Regions from separate parts of the Streptomyces sp. NPDC096132 genome, predicted to be linked through region 2. Evidence: riboswitches for the same ligand, from Rfam matches in the RefSeq annotation. Region 2 holds a riboswitch; the other holds the start of a gene.

Region 1 (11,679 bases), on a different contig from region 2:
CGGGTCTACGTCCCCAACACCGAGTCCGACACCGTCTCCGTCATCGACCCGAAGACGTACGAGGTGATCGAGACCCTGCACGTCGGACGGCAGCCGCAGCACGTCGTGCCCTCCTGGGACCTGAAGACGCTCTGGGTCAACAACAACCGGGGGCACACCCTCACCCCCATCGATCCGAGGACGGGGAAGGCGGGCAAGCCCGTAGAGGTGCACGACCCGTACAACCTCTACTTCACGCCCAACGGCAAGTACGCCGTCGTCATGGCCTCCCTCGACCGCGAACTCGTCTTCCGCGACCCGCACACCATGAAGCGGATCAAGACCGAACCGGTCACCTGTTACGGCGTCAACCACGCGGACTTCTCCCTCGACGGGCGGTACTTCATCGTGTCCTGCGAGTTCAGCGGCGAGTTGCTGAAGGTCGACACCGAGAAGATGAAGGTGATCGGGCAGCAGAAGCTGCCCTACGACGGCGCGATGCCGCAGGACGTGAAGGTCTCGCCCGACGGCAAACGGTTCTACGTCGCCGACATGAAGGCCGACGGCATGTGGATCGTCGACGGCGCCGGCTTCGGCAAGCCGAGGTTCCTGCCCACCGGCAAGGGCACCCACGGGCTGTACGTCAGCCGCGACTCCCGCGAGATGTACGTCTCCAACCGGGGCGAGGGGACCGTCTCCGTGTTCGACTTCGCCGAGAACAAGGTGACCAGGAAGTGGCGCCTGCCGAACGGCGGCAGCCCCGACATGGGCGGCGTCTCGGCGGACGGCAAGGTCCTGTGGCTGTCCGGCCGCTACGACGCCGAGGTGTACGCCATCGACACCCGCACCGGGAAACAGCTCGCCCGCATCCCCGTCGGCAGCGGCCCGCACGGCCTCGCCGTCTACCCGCAGCCGGGCCGCTACTCCCTCGGCCACACCGGAATCTTCCGCTAGGCCCGACCGCCCTGAGGGCGCTGGGCCGCCCTGAGGGTACGTGCCGTGGCACTGAGCAGCGCCTCGGCGCCGACGGGTACGTAACCCGCCGCCTGGAACGCCCGCATGCTGCGGGCGTTCCCCGGCGCCACCTGGGCCCACACCGGCTCGTCGGCCAGATGCCGGGCGGCGGTCACGAGCAGCCGTCCGAGCCCCTCCCGCCGCCGCGCCTCGTCCACCTCCACGGAGACCTCCAGCCGGCCGGCGATCCCGCGCCCCGTCACCAGCACCCCGCCGTCCGCAGCCCACACGCGTATGTCGTCGCGCCGGCGGAGGGCATAGCGGATGCGGGGATGCTCCTGGTCCTCGATCTCCGTCAGGGGCACCGGCGGCTCGCCCGGCAGCGGGGAGCCCACCAGCATCGCGTCGATCGTCTCGGCCGTACGTCCCGTGCGCTCCATGAGGGCCGACAGGAACCGCGGGTTCATCGAGGCGGACAGGGGATCGCAGTCCATGCGGTGCAGAGTTTCGTACACCCACGCGGGATCCTCGTCCGTGAAGACGACGGAGTGCGCGGTGAAGGACAGGACTCCCGCGTCGCGGTGCGCGTGCTGCGGCACGACGGTCGTCCCGCCGTCCGGCGGCGGGAAGACACCCCGCGCCGCCGCATCGAGAATGTCCCGCAGTGTCTCCACGGCCACCCGCCCCCTTCGCGCTTCTTGAGTCTCCACCCACTGGAAGGCCCAGACTCACCACCATGATCGACGACGGCACCGGACTTTTCACCATCGGTGAGCTGGCCCGCGCCACCGGGCTGACCGTGCGCACCATCCGCTACTGGTCCGACGAGGGCGTCCTGACCCCCGTGACCCGCTCCACGGGCGGCTACCGGCTCTACGACGCCGAGTCCGCCGCCCGCCTGGAACTGATCCGCACGCTGCGCGAGCTGGGCCTCGGCCTGGCCGATGTGCGCCGGGTACTGGCGGGGGAGCGGACGGTCGCGGAGGTGGCGGCGGCGCACGTGTCCGCGCTGGACGCGCAGATCCGCTCGCTCAAGGTGATCCGTGCGGTGCTGTCGACCGTGGCACGACGTGGTTCCAGTGCGAAGGAGGCGACCCTGATGAACAAGCTGGCACGGCTGTCGGCGGCCGAACGGCAGCGGATCATGGAGGAGTTCGTGGAGGAGGCGCTGCACGGGCTCGACACCGTGGACCCGGACATCCGGGAGCGGATGCGGCGCACCGCCGTCGATCTCGCCGACGATCCGACGCCCGAGCAGGTCGACGCCTGGGTGGAGTTGGCGGAGATGCTCCAGGACCCCGGCTTCCGGGCGCAGATGCGGCGGGCGGTCGAGTTCAACGCGGCCGACCGGAGCCCGGATGCTCCGCGAGGCCAGGCCCTGTGGTTCGCCAAGCGGCTGGTGGACCTGGTGGGCCCGGCGCGGGAGCGCGGCACCGCGCCCGACGCGCCCGAGGCCGACGAACTGCTGCGGGAACTGTTCGGTGACGCCGACCTGACCGCCGTACTCGAACGCATGACGGCCGGCTTCAACGAACGGGTGGCCCGGTACCGCGAACTCCTGGCCGTGGTGAACCGGCAGCCCGCGCCCCCGCACGCGGAGGACTTCGCCTGGGTGGTCGCCGCACTCCGCGCTCGCGCGGGCCGTTAATCTGACCTGCGGCACTACGCCAGCACGACAGGTAAACGCGAACAAAAGGGGCGGACCGGTGGCCGACATCGAAGAAGCACGCAAGCAGTTCCAGCGCATCGACACGGACGGGGACGGTTTCATCACCGCCGCCGAGTTCAAGACCGCCCTGGCCCAGGAGGGCGACTGGAACGTCACCGAGTCGGTTGCCGAGGTCATCATCAAGAGCCGCGACCTCAACGGCGACAAGGTCCTGTCGTTCGACGAGTTCTGGACGTACCTGAGCAAGTGAGCAGGGGAGGAAGGGGGCGCCCGACGGGGCGCCCCCTTTCGAACTGTCAGGGAATAGCCCGCGGCCGGCCCGGGTTGTCGCCAGTCGGACGTATGCGCATGCATTTACTTCGACGGAAGGCGCAGGACCTGCCATGAAGATCGGCATCATCGGCGCGGGCAACATCGGCGGCAACCTCACCCGGCGGCTCACCGCCCTCGGCCACGACGTCTCCGTCGCGAACTCGCGGGGACCGCGGACGCTCACGGAGCTGGCCGAGGAGACGGGAGCGACGCCCGTCGCCGTCGAGGAGGCGGCGCGCGGGGCGGAGGTCGTGGTGATCACGATCCCGGTCAAGGCGGTGCCGAACCTGCCCTCCGGCGTCCTCGACGGAGCGGCCGAGGGCGTGGCGGTGATCGACACCAACAACTACTACCCCCAGCAGCGCGACGGCCGTGTCGACGAGATCGAGGACGAGGGCATCACCGAGAGCCGCTGGACGGAGCGCCGCGTGGGCCACCCCGTGATCAAGGCGTTCAACGGCACCTACGCCCAGGACATCCTGGACCGCCCGCTCCCCGCCGGTGACCCCGGCCGGATGGCCCTGCCGGTGGCCGGCGACGACGAGGCCGCCAAGGCGAGGGTCCGCGCCCTCATCGACGAGCTCGGCTTCGACACCGTCGACGCCGGCGGCATCGACGACTCCTGGCGCCAGCAGCCCGACACCCCCGTCTACGGTCTGCGGGCCGGCGTGGCCGAGGTGACGAAGGCACTGGCGGAGGCGAGCCCGGAGCGCCCGGCGGCATTCAAGGGGTAACCGGGTAACCGGAGCAACTACACGATCTCCAGGGGCCGGTGCGGCCCGTCCGGCAGCTCGACCGTGACCGGATCCCCGGGCCGCACCACACCCCCGTGCAGTACGACGCTCATGATCCCGGACTTGAAGGCGGGCCGCCCGTCCGCACCCCGCCCGACGACCTCCTTGAGCAGCCCCTTCCGGAAGCCGTCGATCTGCGCACACGGATTCCGCAGCCCCGTCACCTCGACCACCGCCTCGGCCCCCAGCCGCAGTCGCGCCCCGACCGGCAGCCCGAGCAGATCCAGCCCCCGGGTCGTCACGTTCTCCCCGAGCTCCCCGGCCCCCACCTCGAACCCGGCCGCCCGCACCTCCTCGAACAGCTCCTCGTGCATGAGGTGCACCTGCCGCAGATTCGGCTGCGACGGATCCCGCTCCATCCGGAACCGGTGCTTCACCGTCACCCCGGCATGCACGTCCCCCTCCACCCCCAGCCCCGCGATCAGCGTGATGCTGTCGCGGTTGGGCTTGGTGAAGGAGTACGTGCCGTTGCTGCTGACGGCACTGATCGACCCACGCATACGGAAACCCCCGTCTCGGTTCCTGCGGTTCAGCACTCGATGATGTTCACCGCGAGCCCTCCGCGGGCCGTCTCCTTGTACTTCACGCTCATGTCCGCCCCGGTGTCCTTCATCGTCTTGATGACCTTGTCCAGGGAGACCTTGTGGGAACCGTCGCCGCGCATGGCCATGCGGGCGGCGGTGACGGCCTTGACCGCGGCCATGCCGTTGCGTTCGATGCAGGGGATCTGGACCAGGCCGCCCACCGGATCGCAGGTGAGGCCGAGGTTGTGTTCCATGCCGATCTCGGCCGCGTTCTCGACCTGCTCGGGGGAGCCGCCCAGGACCTCCGCGAGGGCGCCCGCCGCCATCGAGCAGGCGGAGCCGACCTCGCCCTGGCAGCCGACCTCGGCGCCGGAGATGGAGGCGTTCTCCTTGAAGAGCATGCCGATCGCGCCGGCGGCCAGCAGGAAGCGGACCACGCCCTCCTCGTCGGCGCCGGGGACGAAGTTGACGTAGTAGTGGAGGACCGCCGGGATGATGCCGGCCGCGCCGTTCGTGGGGGCGGTGACCACGCGGCCGCCGGCCGCGTTCTCCTCGTTCACGGCCATCGCGTACAGGGTGATCCACTCCATCGAGTGGGCCAGCGGGTCGCCCTCCGCCCGCAGCTGGCGGGCGGTGACCGCGGCGCGGCGGCGCACGCGCAGACCGCCCGGCAGGATGCCCTCGCGGGACATGCCCCGGGAGACACACGCCTGCATGACCCGCCAGATGTCCAGCAGACCCTCGTGGATCTCCTCCTCCGTGCGCCAGGCCCGCTCGTTCTCCAGCATCAGGGAGGAGATCGACAGGCCGGTCTCCTTGGTCAGGCGCAGCAGCTCGTCGCCGGTGCGGAAGGGGTACTTCAGCACCGTGTCGTCCAGCTTGATCCGGTCCGCGCCCACCGCGTCCTCGTCCACGACGAAACCGCCGCCGACCGAGTAGTACGTCTTCGAGACCAGCTCCGTGCCGGAGGCGTCGTACGCCCACAGCGTCATGCCGTTCGCGTGGTACGGGAGCGCCTTGCGCCGGTGCAGGACGAGATCGTCGTCGAAGGAGAAGGGGATCTCGTGCTTGCCGAGCAGCCGCAGCCGGCCCGACTCCTTGATCTGATCCACCCGCTCGTCCGCCGTCTCCACGTCCACCGTGCGCGGCGAGGCGCCCTCCAGGCCGAGCAGGACCGCCTTCGGCGTGCCGTGACCGTGGCCGGTGGCGCCGAGCGAGCCGTACAGCTCGCAGCGGACCTTCGTGGCGGCGGTCAGCAGACCGTCGCTGCGCAGTCGCCGCGCGAACATGCGTGCCGCGCGCATCGGGCCGACCGTGTGGGAGCTGGACGGGCCGATGCCGATCGAGAACAGGTCGAAGACCGAGATGGCCACGGGGGACTCCTAGGGTTTCGGCGGACGACGGTGTCCGTCGGGTGGTGCAGATGGTTTCTCGGCGGGTGCCCCGCTCACCCGTACGGGTAAGAGTGTGCGGGGCGGCCGCCGAAAAGGAACTACTTGTTCAGAACGGGGTACAGCGGGTGCTTGTCGGCCAGGGCCTTGACCCGGGCCTTCAGGCCCTCCGCGTCGTAGGACGGCTTCAGGGCCTGCGCGATCACGTCCGCGACCTCCGCGAAGTCCTCGGCCGTGAAGCCGCGGGTCGCGAGGGCCGGCGTGCCGATCCGGAGACCGGACGTCACCATCGGGGGACGCGGGTCGTTCGGTACGGCGTTGCGGTTGACCGTGATGCCGACCTCGTGGAGCCGGTCCTCGGCCTGCTGCCCGTCCAGCTCCGAGGCGCGCAGGTCCACCAGGATCAGATGGACGTCCGTGCCGCCGGACAGGACGTTCACGCCGGCCTCGCGGGCATCCGCGGCCGTCAGACGCTCGGCGAGAATCCGGGCGCCGTCCACGGTACGGCGCTGGCGCTCCTTGAAGTCCTCCGAGGCCGCGACCTTGAAGGAGACCGCCTTCGCCGCGATCACGTGCTCCAGGGGACCGCCCTGGAAGCCCGGGAAGACGGACGAGTTCAGCTTCTTCGCGAAGTCCTTCTTCGCCAGGATGATGCCGCCGCGCGGCCCGCCCAGCGTCTTGTGGGTGGTGGAGGTGACGACGTCCGCGTACTCCACCGGGTTCGGGTGGAGACCGGCCGCGACCAGGCCCGCGAAGTGGGCCATGTCGACCCACAGGTACGCCCCGGCCTCGTCGGCGATCCGGCGGAACTCGGCGAAGTCCAGCTGCCGCGGGTACGCCGACCAGCCCGCGATGATCACCTTCGGGCGGTGCTCCTGGGCGAGCTTCTCGACCTCGGCCATGTCGACCAGGCCGGTCTCGGCGTCCACGTGGTAGGCGACCACGTCGAACTGCTTGCCGGAGAAGTTCAGCCGCATCCCGTGGGTGAGGTGGCCGCCGTGGGCGAGGTCCAGGCCCAGGATGGTGTCGCCGGGCTGGGCCAGCGCGAACAGGGCGGCCTGGTTGGCGGAGGCACCCGAGTGCGGCTGGACGTTGGCGTACTCGGCGCCGAACAGCTCCTTGAGCCGGTCGATCGCGATCTGCTCGGCGACGTCGACGTGCTCGCAGCCGCCGTAGTAGCGGCGGCCCGGGTAGCCCTCGGCGTACTTGTTGGTCAGGACCGAGCCCTGCGCCTCCATGACCGCGAGCGGAGCGAAGTTCTCCGAGGCGATCATCTCGAGCGTGGACTGCTGGCGGTTCAGCTCGGCGTCGACCGCGGCGGCGATCTCCGGGTCGAGCTCGTGCAGGGGCGTGTTCAGGACGGACATGCGTCTACGACTCCTCAGCCGGCGGAAAAGGCGGTGTACTCGTCGGCGGAGAGCAGGTCGGCCGGCTCCTCCGCCACGCGTACCTTGAACAGCCAGCCGCCCTCGAAGGGGGCGGAGTTGACCAGCGACGGGTCGTTGACGACGTCCTCGTTGACCTCGGTGACCTCACCGGTCACCGGGGAGTACAGGTCGCTGACCGACTTGGTCGACTCCAGCTCGCCGCAGGTCTCGCCCGCGGCCACCGTGGCACCGACCTCCGGGAGCTGGACGAAGACGACATCGCCGAGCGCGTTGGCCGCGTGCTCCGTGATGCCGACCGTCGCGACGCCGTCCTCGGCGCCGGACAGCCACTCGTGCTCCTTGCTGTAGCGCAGCTGCTGGGGGTTGCTCATGGCCTGAATTCTCCTGTACGCGGGGGAGTGCTGATGAATGGGGGACTGCTGAAGGCGTGCCTGAGCAGCGACTACGTGCTCAGCATCACCGGAGGGGCTACTTCTGACGCTTGTAGAAGGGCAGCGCCACGACCTCGTACGGCTCGTGGGTGCCCCGGATGTCCACACCGACGCCGGACGTGCCCGGCGTCGCGTGCGCCGCGTCGACGTAGGCCATCGCGATCGGCCTGCCCAGCGTGGGGGAGGGCGCACCCGAGGTGACCTCACCGATGACCGCGCCACCGGCGACGACGGCGTACCCGGCGCGCGGCACCCGGCGGCCCTCGGCGACCAGGCCGACCAGGACGCGCGGGGGCTTCTCCTGCGCGAGGGCGGCGGCCTCCGCCAGCGCCTCGCGGCCCACGAAGTCGCCGTCCTTCCCGAACTTCACGACCCGGCCGAGCCCGGCGTCGAAGGGCGTCAGCGACGTGCTCAGCTCGTGCCCGTACAGCGGCATGCCCGCCTCCAGGCGCAGGGTGTCCCGGCAGGACAGACCGCAGGGGACGAGCCCGGCGCCCGCTCCGGCCTCGGTCAGCGCCTGCCACAGCCCGACCGCGTGCTCCGGCTTCACGAACAGCTCGAAGCCGTCCTCACCGGTGTACCCGGTGCGCGCGATCAGCGCGGGGACCCCGGCGACGGTCCCGGGCAGGCCCGCGTAGTACTTCAGGCCGTCGAGGTCGGCGTCGGTGAGGGCCTTCAGGATCCCCGGCGACTGCGGCCCCTGCACGGCGATCAGGGCGTACGCGTCCCGGTCGTCCCGCACCTCGGCGTCGAACCCGGAGGAACGCTCCACCAGCGCGTCCAGCACCACCTGGGCGTTGGAGGCGTTGGCGACCACCAGGTACTCCGTCTCCTGGAGCCGGTAGACGATCAGGTCGTCCAGGATGCCGCCGTCGGCCTGACAGATCATGGTGTAGCGGGCGCGGCCGACACCGACGGAGGCGATGTCGCCGACCAGGGCGAAGTTCAGCAGGGCGGCCGCCTGCGGGCCGGTGACGGTGATCTCGCCCATGTGCGAGAGGTCGAACAGGCCGGCCTTCGTGCGCACGGCGTTGTGCTCGTCGCGCTCGGAGCCGTAGCGCAGGGGCATGTCCCAGCCGGCGAAGTCGGTCATCGTCGCGCCGAGCGAGCGATGCAGGGCATCGAGCGCGGTACGACGGATAGCGGTACTGCTCATCGGACAGTCGTCTCCCAATGCGGACGGGCGAGGTCGTTCCTCCCCATCTGTCATCGGAACCTGAGAGGTTCGCCATGACCTCCCGCGTCTCGAAGAACGCAGGTCACGGCTTGCACCTTGGGTGGGACCACCGGCGACGGCGGTCCGCTTTTCAGATGTGCCTCGCCCGCGCGGTAACGGGGCCTGAGAGATTCAAGGGAGGGACTTGCTCCTTCGGCGCCCCGGCGAAACTGCTGCTGGGGACTCTCCCGCGCGGATTCAAGCGGCCGGTATGCAGTTGGCGCGGACATCATCGCACGCCTTCACCCGATCGTGGCAGGCCGCATCTGTAACCGGCTTGTGTCGGTACGCGCACGAAAACACTAGACACCGCGCATTACCTTCTCTTTACGCTCGATGGGGATGAGGGACTTACCCGAACCTCTGGGGAGGACGATCACGGTGGACAGGACCACGGCGAGGACCACGGCATTCGCGACCACCTCGGCGCTCGCGTTGCCCGCGCTGCCCGCACAGCCGACCGGCCGGGCCCGCCGGGCGTGCGACCCGCACACCGTGCCCGTCGTCCGTGACCTGCGGGAGCGGACCGGCCACAGCCCGCACGGCCTGCTGTTCGGCCCCCGTGACCTGGTCGTGGTCACCGGCCTGCCCGGCAGCGGCAAGTCCACGCTCATGGCGCGCGCCGTCCGGGGCATCCGGATCGACTCCCAGGACGTCCGCGACCGCTGGGACGCCCGCGCCCCCCGCTTCCTGCCCTACGCCGTCTACCGCCCCCTGGTCCGCCTCGCCCACTACGCCGGACTGCGCCGCGCCCTGCGCACCGGCGAGGGCGTCGTCGTGCACGACTGCGGTACGCAGGCCTGGGTGCGCGACTGGCTGGCCCGCGAGGCCCGCCGCCGCGGCGGCACCCTGCACCTGCTGCTGCTCGACGTCACCCCGGACACCGCGATCGAGGGCCAGCGCGAGCGCGGCCGGGGTGTCTCGCGGTACGCGTTCCTGCGCCACCGCAGGGCCGCCGCCCACCTCATCCGCGCGGTGGAGAAGGGCCGGCTGCCCGCGGGAGTCGGCTCGGCGGTCCTGCTCGACCGCGACGCGGCGGACTCCCTGAGCCGCATCGGGTTCACGGGCCGGGACAGGACCTGACACCCACGGGGCGGACGGGGGCTTCGACGACTGAGGAAAGTCCCCCGGTACCCGCTAGCCTTCAGCCACAGCAGCGGTTCCCAGCAGGCGGTAGGCAGATGGACTTCCCCCCGGCGGACTTCCCGGTCTCCCCGGACTTCCCGGCACAAGCGCACCCCCATCCCCACGGCGGATGGCCCGGCAACGAGTTGGAGGAGGTGCTCTCCGCCTCCCTCGGCATGCCCGGCGCCGGCGGCCGGATCGTCGAGGTGCTCGGCCGCAGCTTCGTCTGGGTGCCCCTGCCGAGCGGCGGCGGCCCGCACAGCGGCCCGCTCGACCTGCCCACGCTGGAGCTGGAGGGCCAGGTCTACGTGCCCGTGTTCAGCTCCGAGGAACAGTTCCGTCAGGTCGTCGGCTCCCACATGTCGTACACGATCGCCCCGGCGGTGGAGTTCGCCCGCGGGCTGCCCCCGCAGGTCGGCATCCTCGTCAACCCGGACGGCGTGGTCGGCGTCCCGCTTCCCCCGCCGGCCGTGGCCGAGCTGTGCCGCGCCGGCCGCACCGTGCTGGACGGTCCCGCCACCGGCGGCCGCGTCCGCCTCTTCGAGCCCGACTGGCAGGACGACCCGGTGGACTTCCTCGCCGCCGCCTCCGCCGAGTTCGAGGCGACGGGCGTGGTCCTCACCGCCCGCCGCTGCCTCGCCGCCATCGAAACGGCCGACCCGGTCATGTTCGTCGGCGTCGAGCTCTCCCACCTCGACGGCGACCTCCGCGAACTCCCCCTGGACGCCCTGGGCCGAGCCATGGGCAACGTCCCGGTCAAGTGGCCGGTCAACCTGATCCTGCTGGACGTGGCACAGGATCCGGTGGGGGAGTGGATGAGGGAACGGATACGGCCGTTCTATACGAGGGTTCACTAGTGCCCCGGCAGGCAACGTTTGCCCCGTCGCGACGCCCGGCACGCTCCCCCACTCTCGGCTTCGCTCGAGCGGGAGGTACCCCCACCGCCGCACCGGCCGAAAGCCCAAGTACATCCAGTACGAGGGCTTCCGGCCGGCACGACGAGAGCACGCACCGGACGCCGCTCCTTGACGGGCAAACGTTGCCTGCCGCGGCACTAGCGCAAGAACCCCCGAGCTCGTGGGCGGCCACTGTCGGCGGCGCCACTTAAGCTGTTCTCATACGCGGGGCAACACAGAAGAAGGGGCGGTAACCGGTGAGCGCCAGCGGCATCGCGGCCGGACAGGTCGAGCACATGCTGCGCCAGGTCACGCCCGGGCGCTACGACGCCTACGAGGCCCTCCTGCGCGCGCTCGCGACCCCCGCCTCCGGCCAGGTCTGGATGCTCCTGTGGCAAGGCCAGGCCGGCTCCCCGGACGCCCAGTACGGGAACATGGAAGTGGACGGCCACGGCTACGCCCCCTGCGTGACCTCCGCCCAGGAGCTGAGCGCCAGCGGCTGGAACCGCTCGTACGAGGTGGTCGACGGAGTCGACGTGGCCCGCACGCTCTATCCCGACCACTACGGCCTCTGGCTGAACCCGCACGCCCCCGGCGGCGGTGTCGGCATCCCCTGGCTCGATCTGCGCCGCATCGCGACCGGCCTGGAGCGCCAGCCCGCCGGACCCCTCCGCCTCTCCGAACCGGGCATCGAGATCCCCCAGTTCTACGCCCTGCTCGCGCAGAACGCCCACCGCACCCCGGTGGTCCGCGCGTTGCGCCGCGCCTGGGTGCAGCCGTCCCTCGGCGCGCCCTACCTCTCCATCGGGCTCGACGTGTACGACACCTCGCCGCCGGCCGTGGACGCCGTACGGGCGATGATGCAGCAGTCGATCGGCGCGGTGCCGGACGGGCTGCCGGTGTCGACGGTCGCCATGACCGACGAGCACGACCCGGTCGTGATGTGGATGCGGGCCAACGCCCGCGCGTTCTACGACCGTGAGGCCCATGTGCCCGCCGC
Region 2 (11,679 bases):
GGTCTTCCCCAAGCTGGCGCTGGGCCTGTCCGGCTTCGAGACCGGCGTCGCGGTCATGCCCCACGTCCAGGGCGACTCGCAGGACACCGAGGAGAGCCCCAAGGGCCGCATCCGGGACACCAAGAAGCTGCTCACGACCGCCGCGCTGATCATGAGCGTCTTCCTGATCGCCACCAGCTTCATCACCACCGTCCTGATCCCGGAGAAGGAGTTCGAGGACGGCGGCCAGGCCAACGGCCGGGCCCTCGCCTACCTGGCCCACGAGTACCTGGGCAACGGCTTCGGCACCGTCTACGACGTCTCGACCATCGCCATCCTGTGGTTCGCCGGCGCCTCCGCCATGGCCGGGCTGCTCAACCTGATGCCCCGCTACCTCCCCCGCTACGGCATGGCCCCGCACTGGGCCCGTGCGGTGCGCCCCATGGTCATCGTCTTCACCCTGGTCGCCTTCCTGGTCACCTGGATCTTCGACGCCGACGTCGACGCCCAGGGCGGCGCCTACGCGACCGGCGTGCTGGTGCTGATGTCCTCGGCCGCGATCGCGGTGACCATCGCCGCCCGCCGCGCCCGGCAGCGCGGCTGGACGATCACCTTCGCCGTGGTCTCGGCGGTCCTGCTCTACGTCACCGGCGCGAACGTCGTCGAGCGGCCCGACGGCGTGAAGATCGGCGCCTGCTTCATCGCCGGCATCATCCTCGTCTCGCTGCTCTCCCGGCTGGCCCGCGCCTTCGAGCTGCGCGTGACCAGTGTGACGCTCGACCCGATGGCGGAACGATTCATCAGAGACATGGCCAGCCGCAAGATACGGTTCATCGCCAACGAGCCCGACCAGCGCGACAAGGCCGAGTACCGGGACAAGATCGAGCAGATCCGCGAGGACAACGACATCCCCGGCGAGGACTTCGTCTTCGTCGAGGTCACGGTCCTCGACCCCTCCGAGTTCGAGGCGGGCCTGACCGTGCGCGGCGAGGTCCTGCACAACCGCTACCGGGTCCTCACCCTGGAGTCCTCCTCCATCCCGAACGCCCTGGCCGCCCTGCTGCTGCACACCCGCGACGCCACCGGCTGCACCCCGCACATCTACTTCGAGTGGACCGAGGGCAACCCCTTCGCCAACTTCCTGCGCTTCTTCCTCTTCGGCCAGGGCGAGGTCGCCCCCGTCACCCGCGAGGTCCTGCGCGAGGCCGAACCGGACCGGGCCCGCCGCCCCCGCGTCCACACCGGCTGAGGCTTCGACACGGGCCGGGCGTCAGGATCCCGCAAGGATCCGCCCGTACCCCGTCAGAAGCGCGTCAGCACCCCTCCCCGCACGCTTACGGGGCGCCTAGCGTCGGCCTCATGCAAGGGCAGCAACCAGGACCCGGGCGAGGGCCGGAGCGACCGGGGTGGCCCGGCGGCTCGCCGCCTCGGCCGACCGGCGACCGCCATCGGCAGGCCGGCGTCCGGCTGGCTGTCGGCTGCGCGCTGAGCTTCTGCGCGCTGACCCTCCTGGTCGACTGGGACGCGGGCACCCTCACCGTCCCCCGCGCCCTGCTGTGGCTGACCCTCTCCGCCGGCGTCCTCGCCGTGCTCCTCCCCGAGCGGGTCACCGCGGGCCCCGGCTGGCTGGCGGTCGCCGGCCCGTTCCGTCGGCGCCAGGTGCGCACCGACGCGCTGGTCGCCGTACGCCAGTACGCCGGGGCCTCCGCCCACCTCGTCCTGCGCGACGACCGGGGGAACCGGCTGGAGCTCGACCCCCGCGTCCTCACCGGCAATCCGCTGCTGTGGCACGAACTCGACACGGGCGTACGCCGCTCCCTGGAGCACGGCACCCTGCGCGAGGGCGCCGACGTACTGGAGCGGCTGGGCCACGAGATCGACGACACGATCGCCAGGGCGGTCCTCGAGGCGTCGGGCCTGCCCTGACGGCGGACGCCGGACGGGTGGCGCCCCATCGCGACGAGTCCGGACGGCGGCGGCACAGACGCGCACATACCCGACACGCGGGGCTCGGAGCCCTACCTTGATGCCCATGACCCTCAGCATCCGCAACCAGCTCCCCGGCACCATCACCGGCGTCCAGCCCGGCGAGGTCATGGCCACCGTCAAGATCCATCTGGACGGCGGCCAGGACCTCACGGCCGCCATCACCCTGGAGGCCGTGAACGACCTGACCCTCACCGCCGGCACCGCCGTTCGCGCCCTGGTGAAGTCCACCGAGGTCTCCCTCGCCACCCAGCGGGTCGACGGCCTCTCGATCCGCAACCAGCTCCACGGCACGGTCACCGGACTCACCCTCGGCGAGGCCATGGCGACCGTGAGGGTCACCGTGGACGGCGGCGAACTCACCGCCGCGATCACCAAGGACGCGGCCACCGACCTCGGCCTCTTCGTGGGCTCCGACGTCATCGCCCTGATCAAGGCGACCGAGGTGGCCCTCGCTGTGGCCTGACGCGACGAAGGCCGAGCACTCCCGCCCCAACCGGACGGCAGCACTCGGCCTTCGCGGCCTTACGCCGCTTGCCTCACCTGCGTGACTCAGTCCTCGTACGCGTCCAGCGGCGGGCACGAGCAGACCAGATTCCGGTCACCGAAGGCCTGGTCGATCCGGCGCACCGGCGGCCAGTACTTGTCGGCGGCGGACACCCCGGCGGGGAAGACGGCCTCCTGCCGCGTGTACGCGTGCTCCCACTCGCCCCCGAGCGCGGCGGCGGTGTGCGGGGCGTGGTGGAGCGGGTTGTCGTCGGCCGGCCACTCGCCCGACCCGACCTTCTCGATCTCCGCGCGGATCGCGATCATCGCCTCGCAGAACCGGTCCAGCTCGACGAGGTCCTCGGACTCCGTCGGCTCGATCATCAGCGTCCCGGCCACCGGGAACGACATCGTCGGCGCGTGGAAGCCGTAGTCGATGAGCCGCTTCGCGACGTCGTCGACGCTCACCCCCGTCGCCTTGGTCAGCGGCCGCAGATCGATGATGCACTCGTGCGCGACCAGCCCGCCCGGGCCGGTGTAGAGCACCGGGTAGTGCGGCTCGAGCCGCTTGGCGATGTAGTTGGCGCTCAGCACCGCCACCTGGGTGGCCCGCTTGAGCCCCGCGCCGCCCATGAGCCGCACGTACGCCCACGAGATGGGCAGGATGCCGGCGGAACCCCAGGGCGCGGCCGAGATCGGCCCCACACCCGTCTCGGGCCCGGCGGCGGGCTGCATCGGGTGGTTCGGCAGGTACGGCGCGAGGTGCGAGCGCACCCCGACCGGTCCGACGCCCGGCCCTCCACCGCCGTGCGGGATGCAGAACGTCTTGTGCAGGTTCAGGTGCGAGACGTCACCGCCGAAGTGCCCCGGCTTGGCGAGTCCGACGAGCGCGTTGAGGTTGGCGCCGTCGACGTACACCTGCCCGCCCGCCTCGTGCACCTGCGCACAGATGTCGGCGACATGCTCCTCGAACACACCGTGCGTCGACGGGTACGTGATCATCAGCACCGCCAGCTCGTCCCGGTGCTGCTCGATCTTCACCCGCAGGTCCTCGACGTCGACCTCGCCGTCCTCTGCGGTCTTGACGACGACGACCTTCATCCCGGCCATCACGGCGCTCGCCGCGTTCGTGCCGTGCGCGGAGGACGGGATCAGACACACGGTCCGCTGCTCGTCCCCGTTGGCCCGGTGGTATCCGCGTACGGCCAGCAGCCCGGCCAGCTCGCCCTGCGACCCCGCGTTGGGCTGCAGCGACACCTTGTCGTACCCGGTGACCTCGGCGAGCCGCTCCTCCAGCTCACGGATGAGCGTGAGGTAGCCCTCCGCCTGCTCGGCGGGCGCGAAGGGGTGCAGCTGCCCGAACTCGGGCCAGGTGACCGGCTCCATCTCGGTGGTCGCGTTGAGCTTCATGGTGCAGGAGCCCAGCGGGATCATGCCCCGGTCGAGCGCGTAGTCCCGGTCGGCGAGCCGGCGCAGATAGCGCAGCATCGCGGTCTCGGAACGGTGCTGGTGGAACACGGGGTGCGTCAGGATCGCGTCGGACCGCAGCACCCCGGCCGGCAGGGCGTCCCCGGTGACCGCGTCGAGCGCCTCGACGTCCCCGTCCACCCCGAAGGCGGCCCATACGGCGGCCACCTGGGCCCGCGCCGTGGTCTCGTCGCACGCGATCGACACCCGGTCGGCGTCGACGAGGTGCAGGTTGACCCCGTGCTCCCGCCCGGCGGCGACGACCTCCCCGGCCTTCCCGGGCACCCGCACGGTCAGGGTGTCGAAGTAGGAGCCGTGCACGACCTCGACCCCGCCGGCCGCCAGCCCCGCCGCCAGGATCGTGGCGTACCGGTGCGTCCGCCGCGCGATCGCCCGCAGTCCGTCGGGCCCGTGGTAGACGGCGTACATCCCGGCCATCACCGCGAGCAGCACCTGCGCCGTGCAGATGTTGCTGGTGGCCTTCTCCCGCCGGATGTGCTGCTCACGCGTCTGCAGCGCTAGCCGGTAGGCCTTGTGCCCGTCCGCGTCCAGGGACACACCCACGAGTCGCCCGGGCAGGCTGCGCGCGAACTTCTCGTGCACCGCCATGTAGCCCGCGTGCGGACCACCGAAGCCCATCGGCACACCGAACCGCTGCGTCGTCCCCACCGCGATGTCGGCCCCCAGCTCACCGGGTGACTTCAGCAGCGTCAGCGCGAGCAGATCGGCGGCGACGGTGACGAGCGCCCCGAGCCCGTGCGCCTGGTCGATGACGGCCTTGATGTCGCGTACGGCCCCGGAGGCGCCCGGGTACTGCAGCAGCACGCCATTGATCTCCCGCGCGGCGATGTCGGCCGGGATGCCCTCGCCGAGGTCGGCGACGACGACCTCCACGCCCGTCGGCTCGGCGCGCGTCTCGATCACGGCGATGGTCTGCGGCAGCACGTCCGCGTCGATCAGGAAGAGGCCCTTCTTGTTCTTCCCCATCCGCCGGGACAGCGCCATCGCCTCGGCCGCGGCCGTGCCCTCGTCGAGCAGCGAGGCACCCGAGGTCGGCAGCCCGGTCAGGTCGGCGACCATGGTCTGGAAGTTCAGCAGCGCCTCCAGGCGCCCCTGCGAGATCTCCGGCTGGTAGGGGGTGTAGGCCGTGTACCAAGCCGGGTTCTCCATGACGTTGCGCAGGATGACCGGCGGCGTGAAGGTGCCGTAGTAGCCGAGTCCGATCATGGAATCGAGGACCTGGTTGCGGTCGGCCAGCGACCGCAGCTCCGCCAGGACCTCGGCCTCGGTGCGCGCGTCGGGCAGGTCCAGCGCGTCGGCGTTCTTGATCACGTCCGGGACCGCGGCGGCGGTGAGCTCGTCGAGTGAGCCGTAGCCGACGTGCGCGAGCATCTTGGCCCGCGCCTCCTGGTCGGGCCCGATGTGGCGCTGCTCGAAGGGGATTCCCTGTTCGAGCTCGGAGAGCGGAATGCGATCGGCGGTCATTTCTGAGGCCTCCTGGTCTGACACGACCTTCGGGGGGCACCACGGCGCGGGTACCCGGACGGCCTCCCCCTCTGTCATCTCAACCTGAGAGCTTCACCGGCCGCCACTTGGGCAGCCGGTTTTCACCGTCGGTGAGGACGGAGGCCGTCGACGCCGTCGACATCCGCCCTGCTTTCCAGAGTGACCTCGTCCGCGCGGTACGTGGGCCTGAGAGATTCCGGGGAGGATTTGCTCCTTCGGCGCCTCCGACGATCTTCGGAGGACTCTCCCGCACGGGGTCAGCAGCCGTTGCCAGACTACCAGCGAGGTCAACGGGACCTCCTCGAGTGGCCGCTCGTCCCAATGTGTTCTTTTGTAGTGCTTACGGATGAGTTGCGACCAAGTGGAGGGCACGTGCAGACCGACATCGATCCGCGCAACCTGATCGGCCGCAAGGCGTTCGACCGCAACGGCACCAAGATCGGCACCGTCGACGAGGTCTACCTCGACGACGCCTCCGGAGTGCCGGAGTGGGCGGCCATACGCACCGGACTGTTCTCCCGGGACGCCTTCGTCCCCCTGGAGCCCAGCGAACTGGTGGAGGGCACCCTGCGCGTCCCCTTCGACCGGGCTCTGATCAAGGACGCCCCGGACTTCGGCGTGGGCCGGCACCTCTCCCCGGAACAGGAACTCCAGCTCTACCACCACTACGGCCTCGACGTGGCAGCCCCTCCCCCCTTCCCGGACCACGACTTCGGCCGACTGGCGGGCACCGACGAGGGCTGAGCCCGTCGGCCCACCCCGCATCCCGACTCCCCGCCCCACGGACACCTCGCCGGCCTTCGCAAACGCCCCGCCCCGCAGTCCCACGCGCATGCCACTCCCCCGTCTTCACCCTCTCCACCGGACGCGAAGCCCCCGGCGCCTTCACTCTCTGTAACGAACCACTGTCACCCTGTGTTCCCGGATCCCACAGCCGGATCCGGGAAAGTCGAGTCCGGATCCCCGTCGTCCTCCGGTCTTCGCCGGACCAGCGGCAACGGCTCCGCAGGCGCCAGCGCCGGGTCGTCCACCCGGAACGTCCGCACGCGCCCCGGCTCCGACTCCGGTGTCTCGAACCGCACCGTGACCCGGCCCAGCCCGCTCCCCTGCACCCACCCGTGCCCCAGCTCGGCATGCGCCACGTCAAGCCCGGGACGCCACTGGCGCTCGACCGGCGTCGGCTCCTCCCTGGCGGGCTCCTCGGGGGCCTCCTCCTCGGCGGCCCCCTCGCTCCGCTCCCCCTCCGCCGCCTGCGCGAACAGATCCTCCTGCGTGAAGTCCGCCAGACCGCTGACGCCGACCCCGAGCAGCCGCACCCCGCCCGTGGTGTCGACGGAGTCCAGCAGCCGCGCGGCGGCCTCCCGCACCACCGCCGGATCGTCCGTGGGCCCGCGCAGGGTCTCGGACCGGGTGAGCGTGGAGAAGTCGTACCGCCGCACCTTCAGCACGATCGTCCGCCCCGACAGACCGGAGCCCCGCAGCCTGCGCACACAGCGCTCCGCCAGGCGCTGCACCTCCAGCTCCACCCGCAGCCGGTCGTGGATGTCCACGTCGTAGGTGTCCTCGACCGACACCGACTTGGTCTCCCGCTCCGCCACCACGGGCCGGTCGTCCCGCGCCAGCGCCATCGCGTACAACCCGTGTCCGTGCGCCTTGCCCACCAGGCGCACGAGCTCGTCCTCGCCGGCCTCGGCGAGCTCGTCGACCGTGGTGATCCCGGCCCGCCGCAGGTGGTCACCGGTGGCCGGGCCGACGCCGGGCAGTGTCCGCACCGACATGGGTCCGAGCAGCGCCCGCTCGGTCCCCGGTTCGATGAGCACCAGGCCGTCGGGTTTGGCCTCCTCGGAGGCGATCTTCGCGAGCATCTTCGAGGCGGCCAGCCCCACCGACCCGGTGAGGCCCGTGACGGCCCGGATGTCCGCCCGCAGCCGGACCCCGGTCAGCCGCGCCGACTCGCTGTCCCAGGCCGCGCCCCCGGCCTCCAGATCCACGAACGCCTCGTCGAGGCTCAGTGGCTCCACCAGCGGCGACAGCGCCCGCAGCAGCCGCATCACCTGATCGCTGATCGACCGGTAGAAGGGGAAGCGCGGCACGAGGTAGGCGGCGTTCGGGGCCAGCCGACGCGCCTGGGCCATGGGCATCGCCGAGTGCACCCCGAAGGCCCGCGCCTCGTAGGAGGCGGTCGCCACCACCCCGCGCGGCCCCAGACCGCCCACGATCACGGCCTTCCCACGCAGGCTCGGCTTGGATGCCTGCTCCGCCTGGGCGTAGAAGGCATCCATGTCGAGATGCAGGATCGTGGGCGCGTTTCTCACATCTCCGATGCTGCACCACGCCACTGACAATGAGGCCGCACCGACCTCTGACACCGCCACCGCCACGGCGGCCCAGCCGCCCGCCCGCCAGGGCGGGGCCCTCAGACCGCCCGGTTGCGCCTGCGCGCCAGCTCGTCCGCCGGGTTGTGCCCGACGAGCGTCTCACCGGTGTCGACACGCTCGCCGTGCAGCTGCGACAGCGCGCTCTCCACGTCCCGCCAGACCACGCCGACGGCGATCCCGAAGATGCCCTGGCCCCCCTGGAGCAGCGCGTGGACCTCGTCCGGCGAGCTGCACTCGTAGACCGTCGCGCCATCGCTCATCAGCGTCATGCGCTCGAGATCACGGAACCCGCGCTCCCGCAGGTGCTGGACGGCGGTACGGATGTTCTGAAGCGACACACCCGTGTCGAGGAACCGCTTGACGATCTTCAGGACGACGACGTCCCGGAAGCTGTACAGCCGCTGCGTACCCGACCCGTACGCGGGCCGCACGCTCGGCTCGACGAGACCGGTGCGGGCCCAGTAGTCGAGTTGCCGGTAGGTGATGCCGGCGGCCGCACAGGCCGTCGGTCCGCGGTAGCCGATCTGCTCGGACGCCATGGACGTCGTCCCTCCGCTGCTCGGCACGGCCGCGGGTCGCTGCGGAGCATGATCGACCGCGTTGCCCTGCTGGGGATATCCCCTGCTCGAGCGCAGCCGAGAGCTTGGGGGAGGGTACGGACCGCTCCCCCCGACACCGAGTCCGGGGGCACCCCCAGCCGTACCGTCGCCGCTGCTTCTCACGCCGACCTCCGTCCTTGACCTGCCTTCTCGACGGTAGGCAGTCACCAGGGGTGCGTCAACGATCGCCACACTCGCCACGCCGAGTGATAATCACCCTAGGAGTGGTTTCCCGTACCCCGTCGCGGGGAAAGGCTAGCCGAATGCGCTGAGAAGTAGCCGTAGGACGCTCTCACACGCCGCTGGCAATTGCCGGGTACGGAGCGGCCCTCCTGGTATCGAGCGGCCCGTCTCCCGCGCACGTCTGTCCTGCGCACGTCCCGGCTACTGGTTGCTGGTGCCGAAGTCCTCGGGCGAGATCTGGTCGAGGAACTCGCGGAACTTCTCCACCTCGTCCTCCTGCTCGTCCGGGATGGCGATGCCCGCGTCGTCGAGCACCGTGTCACTGCCGAAGATCGGCGTCCCGGTGCGCAGCGCCAGCGCTATGGCGTCGGACGGACGTGCGCTGACCTCGACGCCGCTGGCGAAGACCAGCTCCGCGTAGAAGACACCCTCCCGGAGATCCGTGATGCGCACTTCGGTGAGCTCCTGGCCGACGGCTTCCAGCACGTCCTTGAACAGGTCATGGGTCAGCGGTCGCGCGGGGGCCATGCCCTGCTGGGCGAAGGCGATCGCCGTCGCCTCCCCCGGTCCGATCCAGATGGGGAGGTAACGGTCGCCTCCCACTTCACGCAGCAGCACGATCGGTTGGTTGGAGGGCATTTCGACCCGGACACCTACGACATCGAGCTCGTTCACACAGCAACCCTAGGCCGTGCCCGGGACGTTTGGGTAGTCGGGCCGGGAACGGGTGACCGATCCGCCCAGGGCGAAACCGGTGGCTCAGGGCAACCGGACGCCGAGCGCGGTCTGCACCAGCGCCGCGTGCAGCCGGACCGTGAGCCCCGCCAGCTCCTTCGTACGGGCCTCGGCATGGGCCCTGGTCTGCGGGTTGCGGTGGCGCTTGAGCGGGGCGACGACCTGGTCCACCAGGCCCGCCTCACGGTCGGCCGCGGCCTTCATCACCCGCAGATGCCTGGGCTCGATCCCGAACCGCCCCAGCTCGGCGACGAGGGAGGCCACGGTGGCGGCCTCGGCGTCGTACACGCCGTTCTCCAGCGGTACGAGGAGCCCGTAGGACTCCCACTCCACCAGCTCGGACTCATCGATCCCGGCGGCCGCCAACAGCTCGGCCCGCCCGATCCGGGCCGCCGTGGGCCCTTCCGCCGGCTCCGGGACGGCCTCCCCGTCCCGCTGCCGGCCCACGCTCGGCAAAGGCACGGCCTCGCCCCGCTCCATGGCGTCCAGGTACTCCCGGATCACCTTGAGCGGCAGATAGTGGTCCCGCTGCATCCTCAGTACGTGGCCGAGGCGCTCGACGTCCTGTGCGCTGAACTTGCGATACCCCGAGGGGGTCCGCTGCGGTTCGATCAGCCCCTCCGCCTCCAGGAAACGGATCTTGGAGATGGTGACTTCGGGAAACTCGTCGCGCAGCGCGTGCAGCACGGTGCCGATGCTCATCAGACCACCGTCCGCGGCGGCGGTGCCGTGCCCGGCACCGCCCCTCGGTGTTTGAAGCATGGACCTTCCCTGGGTTCCCCCCGGATGGACTCCGGGGGAGGGTCAGTAGCCCCGCTGGCTCGCGTAGAAGACCAGCCGGTACTTGCCGATCTGCACCTCGTCACCGTTCGACAGAGCGACCTCGTCGATCCGCTCCCGGTTGACGTACGTGCCGTTCAGACTGCCGACGTCCGCGACCTTGAACGTGCCGTCCGGGTTGCGACGGAACTCCACGTGGCGACGCGACACCGTCACGTCGTCCAGGAAGATGTCGCTCTGCGGGTGACGCCCGGCCGTGGTCAGGTCGCCGTCCAGCAGGAAGCGGCTGCCCGAGTTCGGACCGCGGCGCACGACCAGCAGCGCGGAGCCCAACGGCAGCGCGTCGACCGCGGCCTGCGCCTCCGGGGAGAGCGCCGGCAGCTGAGTCTGGCCGGTGGCCTCGGAGTCGTAGGCCTCGAGACCGGAGATGGAGATGGTGGAGGTCGTCTCCGACGCGCGCTCGGGCGTCAGACCGGGGCGCAGCGGCGCGCCGCAGTTGGAGCAGAAGCGGCTGTTCTCCGCGTTGCGGTTACCGCACCTCGTACACACCAGGGCCGACATGGGAGAAAACCCTCCACCCGTACTTGAGGTTGACGGTTGGCCGAAACCTATGCCGCCGGACTGGGCGGGGTCAACAGACGCCGCGCCCTGACCTCCGGAAATGTCACCACCCGGACCACCGACCTGGTCCCGGAACAGGGGCCGCTGGCCCTCCGCTTCGGGCTGTGCGCGATGACGGGCGGTCGCGTTGTCGCTGCCCTCTCGCGCGCTCTTGCCGAACAACTTCGCAAACAACTTCACGGGCGATTCCCCTTGACCGAAACAGACCCGCCCGTGGGGCAGGACGAACCCTGACTGAATACACCGGCCGACCCGGACACCTTCACAACGTCCGTATCCACCAGACAGTTTCCACCACGCACCACCCGATCGGTGCGCCGACCCCCCGCAACCTCATGCCCCTGCCGGACGGCCCCCATGCACCCCCGGTTCACTGGGAGGACGACCGAGCGTAGTCAGGCTGCTTCGCCGCTCGCAAGGCGTCCACAACGATCTTGTCCGACCGCTCCACGGTCACGGTGGCCTGCTCCTTCTCAAGAGTCTGCACCACGCCTCCAGGGATGTTCAGCGCCGGTTCGAGGTCCTGCGGGTTGCCGATGACCTTGAAACGAAACGGCGCGTTGATCTTGTTCCCGTCGACGCTCACACCGTTGTCCGAATCCGTCAGGTAGGTACCGGCGACGACCCGCACGTCGTTGACCTGGATCGCCTCGGCACCGGCGGCCCGCAGCTCCTGGATCGCGTCGAGCAGCATGTCCGCCTTGACCGTCCCCTTCGTGTCCTCGATGGTCATCGTGATGCCCGGCCCCTGCGCGGCCACCGTGCCCGCCAGGATGCCGAGTTGCTTCTCCTTCTCGACCGTCTGCTTGCGGGCCTCCTCCGCCTGGTCGGAGCTGTTCTCCAGCTCCTCCCGCTGCTTCTCGAGCCCCTGCTTCTCGTCCTCAAGACGCTGACTTCGGTCATCCAGTTCATCGAGGATGCGCACAAGATCTTCCTGGCGCGCGCCCCGCAGGGCGTTT

What was found. A riboswitch is a leader RNA that binds a small molecule or an ion and turns the genes downstream of it on or off. The one in region 2 is predicted to bind glycine.
Region 1: another riboswitch for glycine. It lies ahead of gcvT (glycine cleavage system aminomethyltransferase GcvT); the one in region 2 lies ahead of gcvP (aminomethyl-transferring glycine dehydrogenase).

The regions. Positions count from the first base shown of each region.
Region 1 covers NZ_JBIWGA010000026.1:40,527-52,205, forward strand. Annotated here, with positions in the region: gene ACIRF9_RS41250 (YncE family protein) at 1-933, shown strand, start outside; gene ACIRF9_RS41255 (GNAT family N-acetyltransferase) at 930-1,607, opposite strand; gene ACIRF9_RS41260 (MerR family transcriptional regulator) at 1,670-2,581, shown strand; gene ACIRF9_RS41265 (EF-hand domain-containing protein) at 2,640-2,852, shown strand; gene ACIRF9_RS41270 (NADPH-dependent F420 reductase) at 2,986-3,648, shown strand; gene ACIRF9_RS41275 (MOSC domain-containing protein) at 3,666-4,208, opposite strand; gene ACIRF9_RS41280 (L-serine ammonia-lyase) at 4,238-5,605, opposite strand; gene glyA (serine hydroxymethyltransferase) at 5,725-6,990, opposite strand; gene gcvH (glycine cleavage system protein GcvH) at 7,005-7,382, opposite strand; gene gcvT (glycine cleavage system aminomethyltransferase GcvT) at 7,480-8,598, opposite strand; glycine riboswitch at 8,760-8,859, opposite strand; gene ACIRF9_RS41300 (AAA family ATPase) at 9,040-9,741, shown strand; gene ACIRF9_RS41305 (enhanced serine sensitivity protein SseB) at 9,840-10,640, shown strand; gene ACIRF9_RS41310 (enhanced serine sensitivity protein SseB C-terminal domain-containing protein) at 10,937-11,679, shown strand, end outside.
Region 2 covers NZ_JBIWGA010000021.1:156,979-168,657, forward strand. Annotated here, with positions in the region: gene ACIRF9_RS38110 (amino acid transporter) at 1-1,228, shown strand, start outside; gene ACIRF9_RS38115 (hypothetical protein) at 1,339-1,905, shown strand; gene ACIRF9_RS38120 (molybdopterin-binding protein) at 2,012-2,431, shown strand; gene gcvP (aminomethyl-transferring glycine dehydrogenase) at 2,518-5,403, opposite strand; glycine riboswitch at 5,589-5,684, opposite strand; gene ACIRF9_RS38130 (PRC-barrel domain-containing protein) at 5,797-6,168, shown strand; gene ACIRF9_RS38135 (DNA polymerase IV) at 6,333-7,739, opposite strand; gene ACIRF9_RS38140 (MerR family transcriptional regulator) at 7,841-8,524, opposite strand; gene ACIRF9_RS38145 (bifunctional nuclease family protein) at 8,786-9,259, opposite strand; gene ACIRF9_RS38150 (MerR family transcriptional regulator) at 9,344-10,081, opposite strand; gene ACIRF9_RS38155 (FHA domain-containing protein) at 10,124-11,008, opposite strand; gene ACIRF9_RS38160 (DUF881 domain-containing protein) at 11,091-11,679, opposite strand, start outside.